3 regions of the Viridibacillus sp. NPDC093762 genome follow, and region 1 is predicted to be linked to each of the others. Evidence: riboswitches for the same ligand, from Rfam matches in the RefSeq annotation. Region 1 holds a riboswitch; each other region holds the start of a gene.

Region 1 (5,849 bases):
TGCTCACTTTCCTCTAAGATTTCCTGTTCTGGATGAAAGCCAAATGCAGGTAGGATGCGCTTATCATTTTGAGCTAATTTTAAATTGACCTTACTTGATGCTAAGTGAGTAGATACTGCGATTAGATGTGTCACATTAAATTGAGCCATTTCTTTTAAAATCATCTTTTGTTGCTCTTCATTGTATTGATTAAAGTGGATATGAGCATCTATCATCAACTTCACTCACCTACCCCAATTTCATCCTTCAACAGATTAAACAGTTTTTGTTTGAGCTGAAAGAATTCATTTGTATTTAAGAGACTTTCCTCTCTCGGTCTTGCAAAGGGTACTTTTATCTCTTCTTTTATAGTAGCTGGGCGCTTCGTTAGTATATAAATTCGATCTGCTAAAAAGATTGCTTCTTCAATACTATGAGTGACAAATAGTATTGATTTTCGATTTTCTTCCCAAACAGATAAAAGCCATTTTTGCATTTCAATTCTTGTAAATTCGTCTAACGCTGAAAATGGCTCATCTAGGCATAATATATTTTGGTTACTGAGTAACGCTCTTATAAAGGCTACGCGTTGCTTCATACCACCTGATAATTCAATTGGGTAGGATTTTTTAAAATCTCGTAATCCTACTTTTTCTAGCCATTCACTAGCTTCTTCATAATTTGGTTTACCTGATAATTCTTGCATAAGTACTACATTTTCAATGACGGTTCTCCATGGGAAAAGTGACGGTTGCTGAGGCATATAGCCGATTAAGCCTTTTTGTCCATGAATGGTTTTGTCATTCAAAGAAATAGTTCCTTCATCTGGTGTAGCCATTCCACCTATTAGATTAAAAATTGTACTCTTGCCACTCCCTGAAGGTCCGAGTAATGCAACAAATTCTCCTTCTTCTACATGTATAGAAATGTCATGTAGAACCTGTGTTGTACCAAAAGACTTTTCGATATGATCCATTTTAAGTAACATTGTACTCACCTCTCCAGTTTGCCTTTAATTACTATTCTTTCAACCACACGTAACAAGCTAAATACGATGACACTTAATAGCATGATGGTGAAGATAGCAACAAACACACGATCTGTACGGAACGAGGACTGAGATAAAGTCATGTATACGCCAATCCCTTTTTTCGCACCTAACCATTCAGAAATAACTGCCCCCATGACACTATAAGTCGCAGAGATTTTCAATCCCGAAAACAAGGACGGAAGTGAATGTGGCAATTCGAGTTTCCAAAATAACTGGCTTTTTGATGCCCCCGCCATTTCCATATAGTATTTGAGCTCTGGCGCGGTATTTTTAAAGCCATCTAATGCTGCTACAACAATTGGGAAAAAGCAGACTAAACTTATAATGATCAGTTTGGGAAATAAGCCAAAACCGAACCAAATAATTAGAAGAGGTGCTAAAACAATGATTGGAATATTTTGCGATAGAATAAGTAACGGATAAACAAGTTTCTGCACTTTCGGCATCATATGTAGGGAGACCGCTATGATAAATCCTACGAGGCTTCCAATTGTAAGTCCTAATACTGCCAACTGAGTTGTTGATAAAATATCGGTTGAAAAAGTAGGAATCGCTTTGATTGCCTCTGAAAATATGGCTGTAGGAGCCGGTAACAACCAACCCGGAACTTCTTTTAAGCGAACAATCAATTCCCAACAACATAAAATGAAAAGGAGCAGAAAAATCGCTCCTCCTTTTTCACGTATCCATTTCATTTTCTGTATTTCTCCGTTAATGTACCAAGTGTGATACCTGTTGGTTGATAAAGCATCTTCACTTGAGTAATGACGTTTACACTACCTAGTTCAATCATCTTTTCATTCATTTTTTTGATAATTTCTAGTAGTTCAGAAAGTTCACCTTCCATTGTTGTTTCAAGTGGATGCACTTCATAGTTCACACCAGCATCGTCGATAATTTTGATAGCTGCATCTACAAAAGGTATAACATCCTCGTAAGTTTTTGTTTTTGGAATAATTTGTACACTGATTAATGAATTTGCCATTTCTTTCTCCTCCTTATTGTGGTAAAAATTCGTTTGTGAACGCATTTTCAGGATTGAATTTACCCTCTAATATGTTATTTTCACTCATCCAATTTGCATAGTTTTTCCAAACTTCAAGCTTCTGCTCTCCCCATTGTTTTGCATCATCTTGATATTTGTCAGCTAGCCATTGTTGGCTTTTCTTAACTAACTCTGCATCTAATTCTGGGGCAGCTTTTAGTAAGATATCTGCAGCCGCTTCTGGGTCTTTTATAGCAAATTCATATCCTTGTGAAGTCGCTTTAGTAAATGCTTTCACTGTTTCGGGATTTCTTTGGATCATTTTTTCATTTGTTGTAAGAACTGGAGTATAGTAATCTAGCTTGTCGCTATAGTCTGTTAAATAAAGCATATTTATCTTTTCTCCTCGCAGTTCTGCTTCGACACCTGTCCATGCATAGTAAATCCATGCAAAATCTACATCTTTTTTGACCATTGTAAAGAAGTCTGCATCTCCTGCATTGATAATGTCTAGCTTCTTACTATCTGCGTTTTCAATTTTCATAAGAGAATCAAGCACAGCTTTTTCGATTGGTGAACCCCATCCTCCATATGTTTTACCTTCGAAATCTTTTGGTGATTTAATATTTTTGTCTAATGGGGATGCAAAGCCCGATGTATTGTGTTGAATAATAGCTGCAATTGACACGAGTGGGACTCCTTGAACTCTTGCTTGCGTAATTGATTCTTGCGCTGTGATACCAAATTCGGCTTTTCCTGAAGCTACTAGTTGATCTGCTCCAGTTTCACCTGGTTGAATGATCTCTACATCCAAGCCTTGCTCTTTAAAAAAACCTTGTTCTTTTGCTACATACAAACCAGTATGATTTGTATTTGGCGTCCAATCTAAAACGACGGTTACTTTTTTTAATGCGTTTTTCGAGTCATTATCATTTCCTTTTGACTCATTTGATTGGCAACCAACTAAAGCGAATAATGCTACAAGCAGCAGCATACATTTTTTCATTTCCCTTGCCTCCATCTATATTATTTTGACAAGTTCCATGCAAAAAGAAAAACGCCCGGAACTATTCCGGACGTTAACATACACTCTAAAATTCAATGATACTCGAGATTTTAGCTGATGTTCCCTCCGCTGGTGTTAACCAGATCAGGTTCTAAGGGTCAGCATCTATCGGATACATTCTCAGCTGGCAACACCAGCCCCCCCACATTCTTGCACATATGAACTTTCACACCTATTATATCAAAAAAACAAAAGATTCCAATATTTATTTGGATATGATTGTTTTGGATTGTTGTTGTAAGATTTTGGAATGCGGTGTTTTTGTGTTTGTTGAGGTAACTCGAGTGTTTGTTGCGCTAACTTCGGTGTTTGTTGCGCTAACTTGAGTGTTTGTTGCGCTAACTTCGGTGTTTGTTGCGCTAACTTGAGTGTTTGTTGCACTAACTCGAGTGTTTGTTATTTAGCAGAATATTCACGTCTTAAGCACCCTCTAATTGCTAACTGCTAATATAAAAACAGATTATTTCGCTAGTAAATCTTCACCGAAAATCGATACAGTTTGGCGGTCTGGAACGAATTCATGTCCATTCCATTTCAATATTGTTTCTACATAACCCAACCCATCTGCATGGTATCTACCCGCGATTTTTTGGTATGCCAAAAATTCGTAGTTGCCATCACGCGCGTAATCTATAGGATAGAGTCCGCTAATTGGATCCACCCACCCTTGAATTGGCGCTTTAAGTGTGCCGTCTATATTATAAATTTCAGACAAATAATCTTTCCCTTTATAAGTTAGATCTAAGATATACTTTTTCGCTGGGTAGGAGCTAGTAACACTAACTTTGTAATTATCCAAATAATTAACTTCATATTTTGAAAGTTCATTATAGGCATCCGAGTCAAATACTTGGCGCATTTCCCCATTCACATATGCAAATATATATGCGAATATGATGCCACCACTTCCCCCTGAGTCTATGACAACTAAAATGTCTTCTACATCATTTCCTGTATAATCCCCGAGCGATATAGTGGGATTATAACCTGCATTTTCTTTTAACGGTATTTGTTCATAAAAATTCGTTTTTTCATTAAAAACAACTAAGGTAATATTTTTTAAATATGGACTTCCTTCAGTTCTCTCAGCAGTTAGAAGAATTGTGTCAATTAAGCCATCTCCCGTAACATCGCCTCTTTTTTTATCGATGACGATTTGGGCGATTACTTGGTGTTGCTTCAACTTATTTAAGATTTGCCTTCTCTTTTCTAGTAGGGTTTCTTTAGATGGGTATGGTGAATTAAATGACAACGTTTTATCAATTGAAATAAGTGCCTGTTCTAAATCTCCCGCCTTCATCTGAGCATCCGATAAATAGGACCAATAAAAAGGATAATCATTATTTTTCAATAGATTCTTATAGTACGCTTCTACTTTTTTGAAATAATATGGGTACACATCCTTTGCTTTGACAAGTCTCATACCATTAAAACGATAGACGGCTATTTTATAGGCATCACCCGTATCGTGAACCCAAATAGCTAGCTCATATTTTCCGTCTGAATTTTGGGTACTCGGCATATCTTCAACTTGCAACTTACTATAGACCATATTATTCGTTGGTATATGAATAAAACCTTTGTTTGTCCATTGCAGTAGGTCTAACTTCGACCATATACTGCCTATTTGCCAACCTACAATTAATGTATTTATATTTTTGTTAACTAATGGCACAGCCACTAAATTCGTTATTCCATATCCGCTTCCTTTAATGTCTGCTATTGGAACCCATTCATTATGGTTTTTTTTTAATATCTTTATATAATTTTGACCTTGATAGTTGTACGCTCCGATCATCTCTTCAATATGATCTCCATCTATATCTGCTAGCAGTATTGCTGGCCTTTTTTCCGGTTGTTGTACTTGTAAAATAGTTGCCGTAGAAGGTAAAAATCTCATCATTGTATCTGCATATTCTTTCAATATCCCCCCACCTTTCAATCAATTATATGCGTGCTCCTGTTAGATAATTTGCATCCCCATTGCACTTCTAAAGTGTTTTACCTCTGAGACATAATAATATCCCCTGACTCAATCGAATCAGGGGATGCTTGATAGTCGTATTAAATATATGTGAAATCTATGTGTGACTATACTCGTTCTAATTAATTACCAACGGTGCCCATGGTGCCATGGATTCCATTGATTCCATGGATTCCATGGATTCCATTGATTCCATTGATTCCAAGGATTCCACGGTTGCCATTGATTCCATTGATTCCATTGCTGACCTGGGAACCAGTTTTGACCGTGGCGCCAGTCGTTACCTTGATTCCACTGCTGTCCCCGCCAGAAATTAGAACTTTCGCGTTGCCACTGTCCTCCATGAAAAGGTTGAACCATTCAATTTCACTCCTTTTTCTATTCATTCTTTGTAGGATATGTATGAGAGTGTAAAATGGTCCAAAATAGTGATTAAAAAAAGTGTTTTTCATTACTTTTCCCTTCTTTTTATGTTCCTCTAGCATGCCATTGCTAAAGCAAATGCATTTTTCGTTTAGACGTTAGAAACCCCCTTCTCAAAAGAGATAGGGGGTTCATTACTCAAAAGCGTTTATTTCTCCACATTGATATATAGCTTACCTTTCGCTTCTTGACGCGTTTCGTTTTTGAAATTATCAACAGCTTTTACTTCAATTACTGCTCCTTTAGCCACTGTTCCTGATGGTACTGTCCAATAGCCTACGTAATGACCGTCTGCTTGTTCTGACATAGGTAGCTCAGTCGCATTTTGAACTTGTCCATTAACGTTTGTTAGAGGCATGTG
Region 2 (5,849 bases), on a different contig from region 1:
TAAAAGCTCCGTACTTTAATTGAATAAATTCCTCATTTACATCATAACGCCAATACTTTTGCATAAAACTAGGTTTAAACAGGATTTCCCAAATTGCAGTGAAGAAAGTCAATACTATAAGTCCTAAGACGATCCAACCAATCCATTCTTTCCACTCAAAGTGAATATGTAAATAGTAGAGGACTAAAAGCACAGCAATAATCCCTGTATTTGTTAATGTTTCAGTCATACGCCAAACCTTTACAGCTTCTCTCGAAATACATCGCTGTGGCGCTTCAATCTTTAAATACATCCAACCACTCCTTCTTTACTATTACGTCTAAAATAAGGAAAAAGTTTCTAAATAAAAATATCCCCCGCTAAAAAAGCGGAGGACAGTTTTATATTTTCCCAATTAATATGTCTAAATCAATCGTAATTTCGGTTAAGTTTGTAGCAGCTACATCACTTTTTTGATGCCACCCCATTGGTGTCATATGCATTAATAAAGGCACCAATTCTTGATTTATTTCTATTGTTTGTGTAATACGCTTTACTTCAACCTCAAGGAAATTCTCCTTGAACCGTTCGACAGTATGTTCATTTGAATAAGATTCCTTTTCAGATTCCGCAAAGAATAAAGCACGTAATTGTTGTAAATATCCACTTTGTGGTACGACTTTAATAACCAATCCATTCGGCTTCAAAAGTCGTTTAAACTCCGTGTAATTGGCAGGTGATAAAATATTCAATATTGCATGAAAGCTTTCTTGTTGATATGGACTTTTTGCTAAGTCACCGACACACCAAATTATGTCATTATAATGCCTTCCTGCTGCAATAATTCCTTCTTTTGCGATATCAATACCTACTCCAACAAAACCGTTATCAGATCGCTCCTGGAATTTATTTTTAATACTTTCTAAATGCGATCCTTCACCGCAACCCGTATCTAGTACAGCAACATTAGTATTCATCTGCTTAAGTAAATCACAAATAGCTGTATGCATAGGTGCATATAATCCACTCTCAATAACCAGCTTACGCGCTTCAAATAAATCTTTGCCATACATTGAAGTCGCAGCATGCGTCATAAAATTTACATAGCCTTGCTTTGCAATATCGAAAGAATGTCGATTATCACAAACAACAATACAATCCTCAGTCACCATCATCTCATCCCCGCAAACTGGACAAGCGAACAGCGCATGATTCTCTCTCATATTATTAGCACTCTCTACTTTTCTCGGCAATGCCATGCCTAACACCTCGTTCATTAATCTTCTTTACCAAGTATACAAAACAAAGTGTTGGTTGGCTAAAGATAAAATATCAAGGGTCTTGCATAACATCTTGATAATAGGGATACTTACGAACAATGAGTAATCTTTTTATAATAAAAAAATCACTGATGACTTTATGCCATCAGCGATTAAATTCTCAAGTAATACTAATCTATCACTTGCAAAACTCACATCTAATCAATTTACTTCGTTTTATCAGGCGCAACGAGAGCATATCTTTCCCAGCGACGACTTTTCCATCTAAAGAAAACAAGAATAGCTCGGAACCATTCATCCGCTGCAATTGCCAACCATACACCTATTAGACCCATATCTAATTGGAATACAAGTAAATAGCCAAGTGGTAAGCTCATGCAAACCATTGAGAAAAATCCGATGACTAATGGATATTTAGCATCACCTGAAGCACGCAATGAATTAATAATCGTAATATTAAATGTACGTCCTGTTTCTAACAAAATACTACACATTAACACTGCCGCACCAATTTTTATAACCTCTGGATTATCAGTAAAGAGACGCATTAGCGGATAGCGGAAAATAACCACCACTGTGACCATCACTAGTGTAAATATAATCGCCCATTTCAGACTAACCCACAATTGTTTATACGCTGCATCCTTTTCATTGGCACCAACGTAACGGCCAACCATAATCGCAGTTCCTGTTCCAATCGCTATAGCAAATAAATAGGTGAACATTGAAATATTATAAGCGTATTGCCGAGCTGCTAGTGATTCTGCACCTAAATACGTCACGTAGTATAAAAAGACAATTTGACAACCTTGGTACATCACCTGCTCAAATGCAGATGGAAGCCCAATTTGCAAAATCTTACCGATGTATTCTTTTGATAATGAAACGTAGTATTGAAATTTAATACGTACCTCTAGCGCTTGATACAATAGCCAGAAGAATACTAATAGAGCCAAAACACGACTGACGACTGATGAAATTGCCGCACCTTGCACCCCTAGTTCAGGGAAGCCAAATTTACCGAAGATCAAAACATAGTTCCCTATTACATGAAAAATATTCATTCCAAGCGATACATACATAGTCTGTTTGGTCCAACCATGCACACGAATAATCGCTGCTAACGAGTTGATGATTGCTTGTAGGAAAATTGCTCCCCCAACAATGAATAAATATTTACTAGCATACTCAAGCACATCACCTTGTAAATTCATTGCAATCATAATATTTTTCGAGAAAATCACGAAAGCGATGCTCATTATTGAACCAATAACTAAATTCAAGGAAACGGCTAGTGCTGAAATTTTGGCTGCTTCCAAATAACGCTTAGACCCTAAATATTGAGCAACAACAATCGATGCCCCGTTTCCTATTACTTCTAATATTAAAATTGCTATATGAATATATTGATTGGCTGCTCCTACTCCTGATACTGCATCATCAGACAATGCGCTCAGCATAAATGTATCAGCAAGCCCCATTAACATAAATAAAAATACTTCTAAAAAAATCGGCCAAGTTAAATGAAATAAATTTAATTTCACTTCAGGCTCTTTCACTGTTGCCGTTGTGCCCATCTAAACACCTTGCTTCCCACTATCAAATTCAGATAATTTGTATCTTAACATAGAAATCAGCTCATATCTATGGCTTAATGCCATTTATTACAATCTATTTACTTTGCTTAATTACACCTTGCTAATTCCAATATTTATGTTATATTGATGTTGAAAACTAAATCGCTTTTTAACCACTAGGGGAGTCATATAATTGGCTGAGACGTAGAGTGCTACGGACCCTTGGAACCTGATCTGGCTCATACCAGCGGAGGGAAGTGGCGCTATCAGTCTATTTTGTTTTATTGAAAATGATTGCTCGCCGCCTACTGACACAGATCAGGGGGCGGCTTTTTGTTTTCAAAAACAAATGAACTTGGGGTGCATAAAGATGACATTTTGTGAAGAAGTAAGACAAGAGTGTAATGATTTATGGGAAGGTAGCTTTCAACATCCGTTTGTAAAATCATTAGCAGCAGGTACTTTACCACTCGATATTTTCCAATATTACGTACAACAAGATGCTTATTATTTAACCCACTTTGCAAAGGTGCAAGCACTAGGAGCAGTAAAGGCAAATGATTTACATACTACACAACGTTTTGCCAAACATGCTGAATCAACTTGTATTGCTGAATTGTCACTTCATGAACAATTTTTTACTATGTTGGAAATTACAGATGAAGAGTTTGCTGCATTTGAGCCCGCACCGACAGCATATGAATATGTATCTCATATGTATCGCGCTACAAACAATGGTGATTTAGCTGATACTCTCGCTGCAATACTTCCTTGTTACTGGCTTTACTATGAAATTGGCGACCGCCTAAAAGATTCAAAACCTAATCACCCTATTTATGATAAATGGATTCAAACATATGGCTCTGAGTGGTTCGGAGAATTAGTAGAAGAACAAATTAATCGCATGAATGACCTTGCCAAAGACTTACCCCCTGCACGTATTCAACAACTAAAAGAACATTTCCGTAAAAGTAGTTATTATGAATGGCATTTCTGGGAAATGGCTTGGACGAAACAACAATGGACAATTGGACATTACGAAAAGGAGCTGACTAAATAATGGATCAACAACCTTTCCTTGAAAAGTTACGTGGCGAAAAACCGCTAGTCCATAATATTGCCAATATCGTTGTTGCCAATTTCCAAGCTAATGGTCTCCTCGCACTAGGTGCTTCTCCTATGATGGCGGAGGGAATCGAGGAAGTAGCTGAAATGGCTGCTCTTGCAGACTGTACAGTTCTTAACATTGGTACACTCGATCAAGGAACTGTTTTATCCATTATTGAGGCAGGTAAAAGTGCCAATAAAAAAGGTATTCCTGTTGTTCTTGACCCAGTTGGCGTAGGTGCTAGTGTGTTTCGTAAGAAATCCGTGACAACCATTTTAAAGGAAGTCCAAGTTACGGCTATCCGCTGTAATGTAGGTGAACTTGCTACACTCGGTAATATCGAATGGCAATCAAGGGGAGCTGATGCTGGTGAAGGTCAAATAGATGTACAACTAACTGCTAAACAAGTTGCTAAACGGCTTAACTGTATTGTTGCAGTCACTGGGTTTGAGGATACCGTAACCGATGGCCAAACGACAATTCAAATTGATGGTGGGCATGACTTAATGCCACTAATTACAGGCTCCGGGTGCTTGCTTAGTGCGGTGACAGGTGCATTTCTTGCTGTTTCAGATGGCCATCATTTGCAAGCAACAGCTAATGCTCTATCATTTTACAAACAAGTTGGAGAAAGAGCTGCAAAAACAGCCATTGCTCCAGGCACTTTTGCAGTTGAAATGATTAACAGTTTATATTCTCTTACTTCAGAAGATTTACGTGACAATATGAAAATTGTAGAAAAAGAGGATATTCAAATATGACAAATGTTGCTATGACAATCGCAGGTTCTGATAGTGGTGGTGGAGCAGGTATTCAAGCAGATTTAAAAACATTTCAAGAACTTGGTACATTTGGTACATCTGCAATCACAGCAGTGACTTCACAAAATACACTAGGTGTTCACGACGTTTATGCCGTAGAAGTGAACAATGTAGTCAGCCAAATCAAAGCTGTCCTTGATGACTTCCAAGTAGGAGCTATTAAAACAGGGATGCTTTTTTCAGCAGAAATCATCCACGGAGTAGCTGAAACATTAAAAAGTTATGATCTACCAATGCTCGTTATTGATCCAGTCATGATTGCAAAAGGTGGTGCATCACTTCTATTAAATGAAGCTGTACACTCGATGAAAACTGAGCTACTACCACTTGCAACCATTATTACACCTAATATTCCTGAAGCTGAAGTACTCACAGGATTAACGATTCACTCAGATAGTGATGTAGAGAATGCTGCAAATCGGCTAATTACAATGGGCGCTCAAGCCGTTGTCTTAAAAGGTGGGCACCGCGATACAAAAGATTATGCAGAGGATTTATTTTTATCAGCAAAAGGTGAACGATTCATCATGCGTTCTGAAAGAATCAGCACGAAAGATACACATGGTACAGGCTGTACATTCTCAGCAGCTATTGCAGCTCGTTTGGCACAAGGTTTTACTGCTTCAGATGCCGTAATTGATGCGAAACATTTTATCCAAGCCGCTATAAAGAATGGACTACAATTGGGTGCTGGCCATGGACCTACAAATCATTGGGCCTATCGTGAAATTTCAGAAAGGGCAAGAAAGGAAGTTATGATCATTGAATAGAGAACAACTTCAGTTATATTTCATTATGGGGAGTCAAAACATCGACGAACACGATCCACTCGTTGTTTTAGAAGAAGCTCTCCGTGGTGGCATTACCTTCTTTCAATTCAGAGAAAAAGGAGAAAATGCGCTCACCGGGGAAGATAAAATAAACTTTGCTAAATCATGCAAAGCCCTGTGTAAAAAATATAATGTACCTTTCATTATCAATGACGATGTAAATTTAGCAATCGCTCTAGATGCAGATGGTGTGCACGTCGGCCAAAATGACGCTAACGCAAATGCGGTCCGAGAAAAGATTGGTCTAGATAAAA
Region 3 (5,849 bases), on a different contig from region 1:
AATCATATCTTGTGCTTGTAAACACGATACAAACGAATTGGATTGCCCCATATTAATATATACTTCTGTCATTAATTCTAGAACATTTAAAATGGATTTTGCATCTTCTGCTACAATACTTGAAACTGCATTTTGTAGTTCTTCTAATTCAACTTGGATTCTGTCTAATTGGATTCTTAATTCTTCTGAATTGCTACCTCCTGCAAATACGCTCTCTAAATCCCATACTTCTGGAAATTTTTCATTTGTCATATTCAAGCCTCCATTACCAAATTATCTTACATATTCAGTATAATACTTCTGGACTCGAAATAGTTAGACTTCTTCGCTAATAGTTTCAGAAGGATCAGTAATTTGTAATCCTCTCAGTTCACATTCTCTTGTAACATGTGCAATGACTTCTTTTAGCACTTGAATTCGTTCGTACTTTTTATCTTCACCCGATATTAAAATCCATGGTGCATGAGGTTTATCTGTCTTCTTGAACATATCATTTGCTGCTTCAACATAAAGTGGCCACTTGTCACGATTTCGCCAATCTTCATCTGTTAATTTCCATTTTTTATAAGGATCTTCTTGTCGTTCTTTAAATCGATTTAATTGTTCTTCTTTTGACACTTGAATCCAGAATTTTGCTACGATATAGTTATCATCTGTAAGTAGTTTTTCAAATTGGTTAATTTCTTCGTAGGCACGTTGCCAATCTTCTTGTTTAGCAAAGCCTTCAATACGTTCTACTAGTACTCGTCCATACCATGAACGATCGAAAATGCCGATTTGCCCTTTGTAAGGTAAGCGCGTCCAAAAGCGATGTAGATAGTTGTATTTCAGTTCGAAGGGTTGCGGTGCAGCAATTGGGTGTACAATATACCCACGAGGATCCAGTCGTTGTGTTAAGCGTTTAATGGCTCCACCTTTACCAGCTGCGTCCATTCCTTCAAATGCTAACACAAGCCCAATATTATGATTGAACAAGAACTGTTGAATATTTAATAGTTCAAATTGTAATTTTTTTAGTTCCTTTTTGTAGGAAAGTTTATCGTTTAGATGTTTATCTAATTTCATATCTTCAATGCGTTTACTCACTTTAAACACTCCTTTTACTTTTATACTATTATTTTACAGCAAATTCTTCCGAAATGATATTTGTTGTTCTAACTAATCGAATGTATACTTTATACATATGATTTAAAATTGGTATAGATTTTTTGTATATTAACGCAATGGATAACGAGATACTTTTCTACTTCAGAGTGCAACAAAGTTCAGATTTTCATACTATTTTCAACATGAAGGAGGAGATTTTATTGGGGAGATTAATTATTATTACCATCGCTTATATTGCAATGGTATCCGTGAACTTAGCTGCTAATATTCTTCCACTAAATGGTCAAACTACTGGCGAAATCTCCGACAGTTATACGGTTCTTTTCACTCCAGCACGATATGTTTTTAGTATTTGGGGCTTTATATACATAATTTTAGCTTACTGGATTTATAAACATTGGTTCAATTATCAGAATAAGAACTCAATTTCTATTCAACAAACACTGTTATTTACAACCAGTTCCCTGCTTAATATTTTGTGGATTTTCCTGTGGCATTATCTTTACTTCCAACTTACTGTTGTCGTAATGATACTATTGTTAGCTTGTTTAGCACTTCTATATTTCTCATTTAGTAATGATGAACAAACATGGTCAAAGCGCATACCCATTTCCATTTACTTTGCTTGGATTTGCGTAGCAACAATAACAAATATCGCTTTCGTTTTAACGCATAATCATTGGAATGGCTTAGGTTTAAGTAATCCTTTGTGGGCTGTTATTATGCTTACCCTAGGTACCGCTATTGCACTTCATATCCGTTTCCACCATTATGATATTTATTTTCCTATCGTCTTCATTTGGGCTTATATAGGGGTTGCGGTAAAAAATGGCTTTGAGGAATTACTAGTAACGACCGCAGCACTTTTTTTAAGTGGTGTCTTATTGGCAGGAATCTTATTTATAAAAAAACAAAAGCCATCTAAATAATTGTAGAAAACAAAAAGACCTCCCTTGACGAAAATTCAAGGGAGGCTTTTTCATTATTTTAATCTAATTTAGTTGTAATAATAGGTTCACCATCTGTTACGATGATTGTATGTTCATATTGTGCAACTAGTGATTTGTCAGGCGTTATAAATGTCCAACCATCACCTGATTCAACGATATGTTCTGCTTTTTGAGAGATGAACGGTTCAACCGCTAAAACCATACCTTCTTTTAAAATTGTGCGATCCCATGCATCAAAATAATTTAATACATGTTGTGGTTCTTCATGAAGTGAACGGCCAATACCATGACCTGTTAAGTTCATAATAACCGCTAGACCGTTTGCTTTTGCTTCACGTTCAACTGCTTTACCAATTTGGTTTAAACGAGCACCTGATTTTACTTTTGTCATCGCACGATCAAATGCACTTTCTGCAACTTGACAAAGTTTATCGATTTCTGGGTAAGATCCACCACCTACAACAAATGACACGCCAGTATCTGCAAAATAGCCTTCAACATGACCTGAAACGTCGATATTAATAAGGTCTCCCTCTTTTAACATAAGGTTCCCTGGAATGCCGTGTGCAACCTGTTCGTTCACACTTATACATGTGTAACCAGGAAAATCATATTCACTTTTAGGTCCTGAAACGGCTCCATTTTCTTCAAATAAACGGCCACCAATTTCATCTAATTCTTTAGTTGTAATACCTGGTTTTGTTGCTGCCTTCATTGCTTCACGGATTTGGGCCATCACACGTCCGGCTTTTTTCAATCCCGCAATTTCTTCTTGAGTTATAGCTATCATTTTATACGGTCCCTTCTTCTCATATGTCTACTCTCTACTATAACACTTTTTTTGCAAAATGAAGAACATGAAAATCGAGTATCTTGCTATTTCAAATGTCTATATATTTAGAATATTTTTGTTTGATTCTAATATTAGATATATGACATTGCGTCCCTGAAAGTACTAAAAGAGGATTCCAACTATAAGGAATCCTCTTTTTTGAATCAATTTTTTTGTTGTAATAAACGAGGTGCTGATGTAAATAAAAGTACAGCTACAACAGCTGTTAGTATAGTAGCTGGCAACATATAAGTACCATTATAAATTATAGAATACAAATATACATTTTGATCACCTGCATATTCGCTAAAGAAGACAATTCCTGCTGTAGTATGAGCAATGTATCTCAATAAACCACCAAGTGTTGTACCTAGCACAATATACAAAGTCATTGCTTTTTTGTTTAATTGCTTACTCGCTGCATACACTAGATGTCTCACCACACCAGCAAATCCGACCACAGTAAATGCTAAAAAGTAATCGATAAAACCTTGGACAGGTGTAAAAATTGAAGCTCCCATCGCTACTTGCAATAAACCAATTAATAATCCGGTAATTAACCCACCTGAGACACCCCATCGGAATGCCATTAATACAATAGGTACCATAACGAGGCTAATAGAACCACCTTGAGCCCATAGCTTAAATGACAGCTGATCCAAAATTAAGCCGATTGCAGCAAAAATCGCAATCTCGATTAAAAACAACAATTTCTTTTTGTTCAAAATAAATATCCTCCCGTAGTTCTGATGTAGAACACACAAGACCTCAACGTACCCCATTGTAAATGGGCTCTAGATAGTAAAACTTTAGGCAACAAAAAAACGACATCAGGACAGGTCCTGACATCGGTTATATGTCGGTTTCTATCCACATTCCTACGCAAGTATTAACTTACAGGTTCAAAGGGTTAGAACTTTGGGTTCACTCTCAGCCGACCATTTCGGCTCCCCTTGTGGTAAATACATCATTTAATTGTAATTATAGAACACCCCTATTGTACTTAAACAATTCTTTTATTTCAATAGATTCTTCTTAAATGTTTGAGAGATTTTTTTCAAACATGTATATAATTAACAAAATGGCATTTAATGAGAGGGGTTACAACTAAGTGATTGATTTACTTAAAAAGTTAATTACATATAAAAGTGATACACCTACTGGCGCAAATGAAGCTTTACAATTTTGTGCTAATTGGCTCGGGCAACAGGGTGTAGATGTTAACCTACATCAAAATAATGGACTTGATATTTTAACAGCTGAAATTGGGCAAGGCGCAGATTGTCTTATCTGGAACGGCCATGTCGATGTCGTCCCAGCAGCAATTGAACAATTTACACCCTTTGTAGATGGTGACCTTTTATACGGGCGTGGAGCTGCTGATATGAAAGCCGGAGTCGCGGCGATGATGTTCAGCTTTGTAGAGCTATCCAAATCAGCTGACAAGCTGCCTAGACGCCTTCAACTACATCTGGTGACAGACGAAGAAACTGGTGGTGAAAATACATCAGGATGGCTTACCCGTAATGGATATAATGGTCAATTTGTTATTTGTGGTGAACCTACACAATTGCAAATTGGTTTACAAGCAAAAGGCATTCTTCAATTCGAAATTCAATTCAAGGGTAAAGCATCACATGGTAGTCGTCCTTGGGAGGGGCTAAATGCTGTTTTACAAGCCATGCATTTCCACTCAAAACTGTTAGAATCACCAATAACAAATGCTCGTAATGCATTTTATGATTCTCCATCGATTAATTTGGCTACAATACAAGCAGGTGAACGTTTTAATGTCGTCCCAGATCAGTGCAATGTACGTTATGATATCCGATACGTTCCAGGACAATCAGCAGAAGTTATTCTACATGACATTCAGAAAATCCTCGATGACGAAAAGATCCAAGCTGAAATCATTATTCACAGTAAAGCTCCTGCTGTTACAACAAATGCTGATGATCCATTTGTTTTATCATTATCAAAAACAATTGTTGCAGTTTGCAACAAGCAGGCCATGCTATTTGGACAACATGGATCTGCTGATACTCGATTTTATGCTGCCGATGGCGTAGGAGCCATTGAATTCGGCCCAACTGGAGCAGATTGGCATGGTCCCGCTGAATATGTCAGCATTTCATCTGTATACCATTTTGCAAATATAATAAAAGAACATGCATTGAGTTGAATCTTTTTGGGCGTTCTAGCGTAAATAATAATATGAATGGAGGTGCTTGGGCTGGATAACAATCGAGTATTGTCGGCATTGTGTTACTTCAGTATATTTTTTGCAGGATTTATTTTGCCTGTGATTGTTTATTTTGTCAGTACTGATTCGAATGTAAAAAACCATGCAAAACGAGCATTCATATCACACCTTTTACTCATTATCCCATCCATTATCGGTTTCATTATTTTCTTTATCGTATTTGGATTTTATGGCAGTGGTTCTGATAATTTTATAAGTACAGGACCTATTTTAATTATCTCGTTCATCATTTTAGAAATTCTACTATCTGTAGCAGTGATCATTTGGAATATCATCCAAGGGGTTCGTGTAATACGCGTTTAAGATGAAGCATCAATGGGAATTAATTATTATTAGCTTATAAGAAATGGAGTGCTCCTAAATGAAGGTAAGAAACGTAGTAAAAACTGCTATTAAATTAGCACCAATTATTTATCCAATCGTTATTAAAGTTATTGATTCACGTAAAGCAAAATCAAAACAAGCGCCCACAACAAGATATAAACCATAATATTAATTGCTCTTATGCGGATAATTCCATGCATAGGGGTTTTTTTATGGAATTGTGATTGGTGCTTTAACTCTAGGCTTTGTTGCGTTAAACTGGCTGATTGTTGTACTTACTGAGTTGTTTGTTGCACTAACCCCTTCGTTTGTTGCACTAACTCCTTCGTTTGTTGCGCTAACTCAACTGTTTGTTATTTAGCAGAATATTCAC

Evidence for each region. Region 1 has a riboswitch for thiamine pyrophosphate ahead of ACQKM9_RS00750 (ABC transporter substrate-binding protein). Riboswitches for the same ligand answer to the same signal wherever they lie in the genome.
Region 2: linked by a shared signal. The riboswitch ahead of tenA (thiaminase II) and the one ahead of ACQKM9_RS00750 (ABC transporter substrate-binding protein) in region 1 are both predicted to bind thiamine pyrophosphate.
Region 3: linked by a shared signal. The riboswitch ahead of thiT (energy-coupled thiamine transporter ThiT) and the one ahead of ACQKM9_RS00750 (ABC transporter substrate-binding protein) in region 1 are both predicted to bind thiamine pyrophosphate.

The regions. Positions count from the first base shown of each region.
Region 1 is NZ_JBNNUK010000001.1:166,826-172,674, reverse strand. Features, by position in the region: gene ACQKM9_RS00770 (TatD family hydrolase) at 1-215, opposite strand, end outside; gene ACQKM9_RS00765 (ABC transporter ATP-binding protein) at 221-967, opposite strand; gene ACQKM9_RS00760 (ABC transporter permease) at 973-1,725, opposite strand; gene ACQKM9_RS00755 (thiamine-binding protein) at 1,722-2,015, opposite strand; gene ACQKM9_RS00750 (ABC transporter substrate-binding protein) at 2,029-3,021, opposite strand; TPP riboswitch at 3,126-3,235, opposite strand; gene ACQKM9_RS00745 (hypothetical protein) at 3,262-3,462, opposite strand; gene ACQKM9_RS00740 (hypothetical protein) at 3,542-5,005, opposite strand; gene ACQKM9_RS00735 (hypothetical protein) at 5,188-5,517, opposite strand; gene ACQKM9_RS00730 (S8 family serine peptidase) at 5,637-5,849, opposite strand, start outside.
Region 2 is NZ_JBNNUK010000008.1:79,245-85,093, reverse strand. Features, by position in the region: gene ACQKM9_RS11980 (PH domain-containing protein) at 1-292, opposite strand, end outside; gene ACQKM9_RS11975 (putative RNA methyltransferase) at 381-1,238, opposite strand; gene ACQKM9_RS11970 (MATE family efflux transporter) at 1,466-2,836, opposite strand; TPP riboswitch at 3,005-3,109, shown strand; gene tenA (thiaminase II) at 3,207-3,896, shown strand; gene thiM (hydroxyethylthiazole kinase) at 3,896-4,705, shown strand; gene thiD (bifunctional hydroxymethylpyrimidine kinase/phosphomethylpyrimidine kinase) at 4,702-5,535, shown strand; gene thiE (thiamine phosphate synthase) at 5,528-5,849, shown strand, end outside.
Region 3 is NZ_JBNNUK010000023.1:177-6,025, reverse strand. Features, by position in the region: gene ACQKM9_RS19120 (M3 family oligoendopeptidase) at 1-252, opposite strand, end outside; gene ACQKM9_RS19115 (polyphosphate kinase 2 family protein) at 316-1,065, opposite strand; gene ACQKM9_RS19110 (tryptophan-rich sensory protein) at 1,308-2,036, shown strand; gene map (type I methionyl aminopeptidase) at 2,095-2,847, opposite strand; gene thiT (energy-coupled thiamine transporter ThiT) at 3,054-3,614, opposite strand; TPP riboswitch at 3,748-3,853, opposite strand; gene ACQKM9_RS19095 (M20 family metallopeptidase) at 4,001-5,071, shown strand; gene ACQKM9_RS19090 (DUF4870 domain-containing protein) at 5,141-5,455, shown strand; gene ACQKM9_RS19085 (hypothetical protein) at 5,514-5,642, shown strand.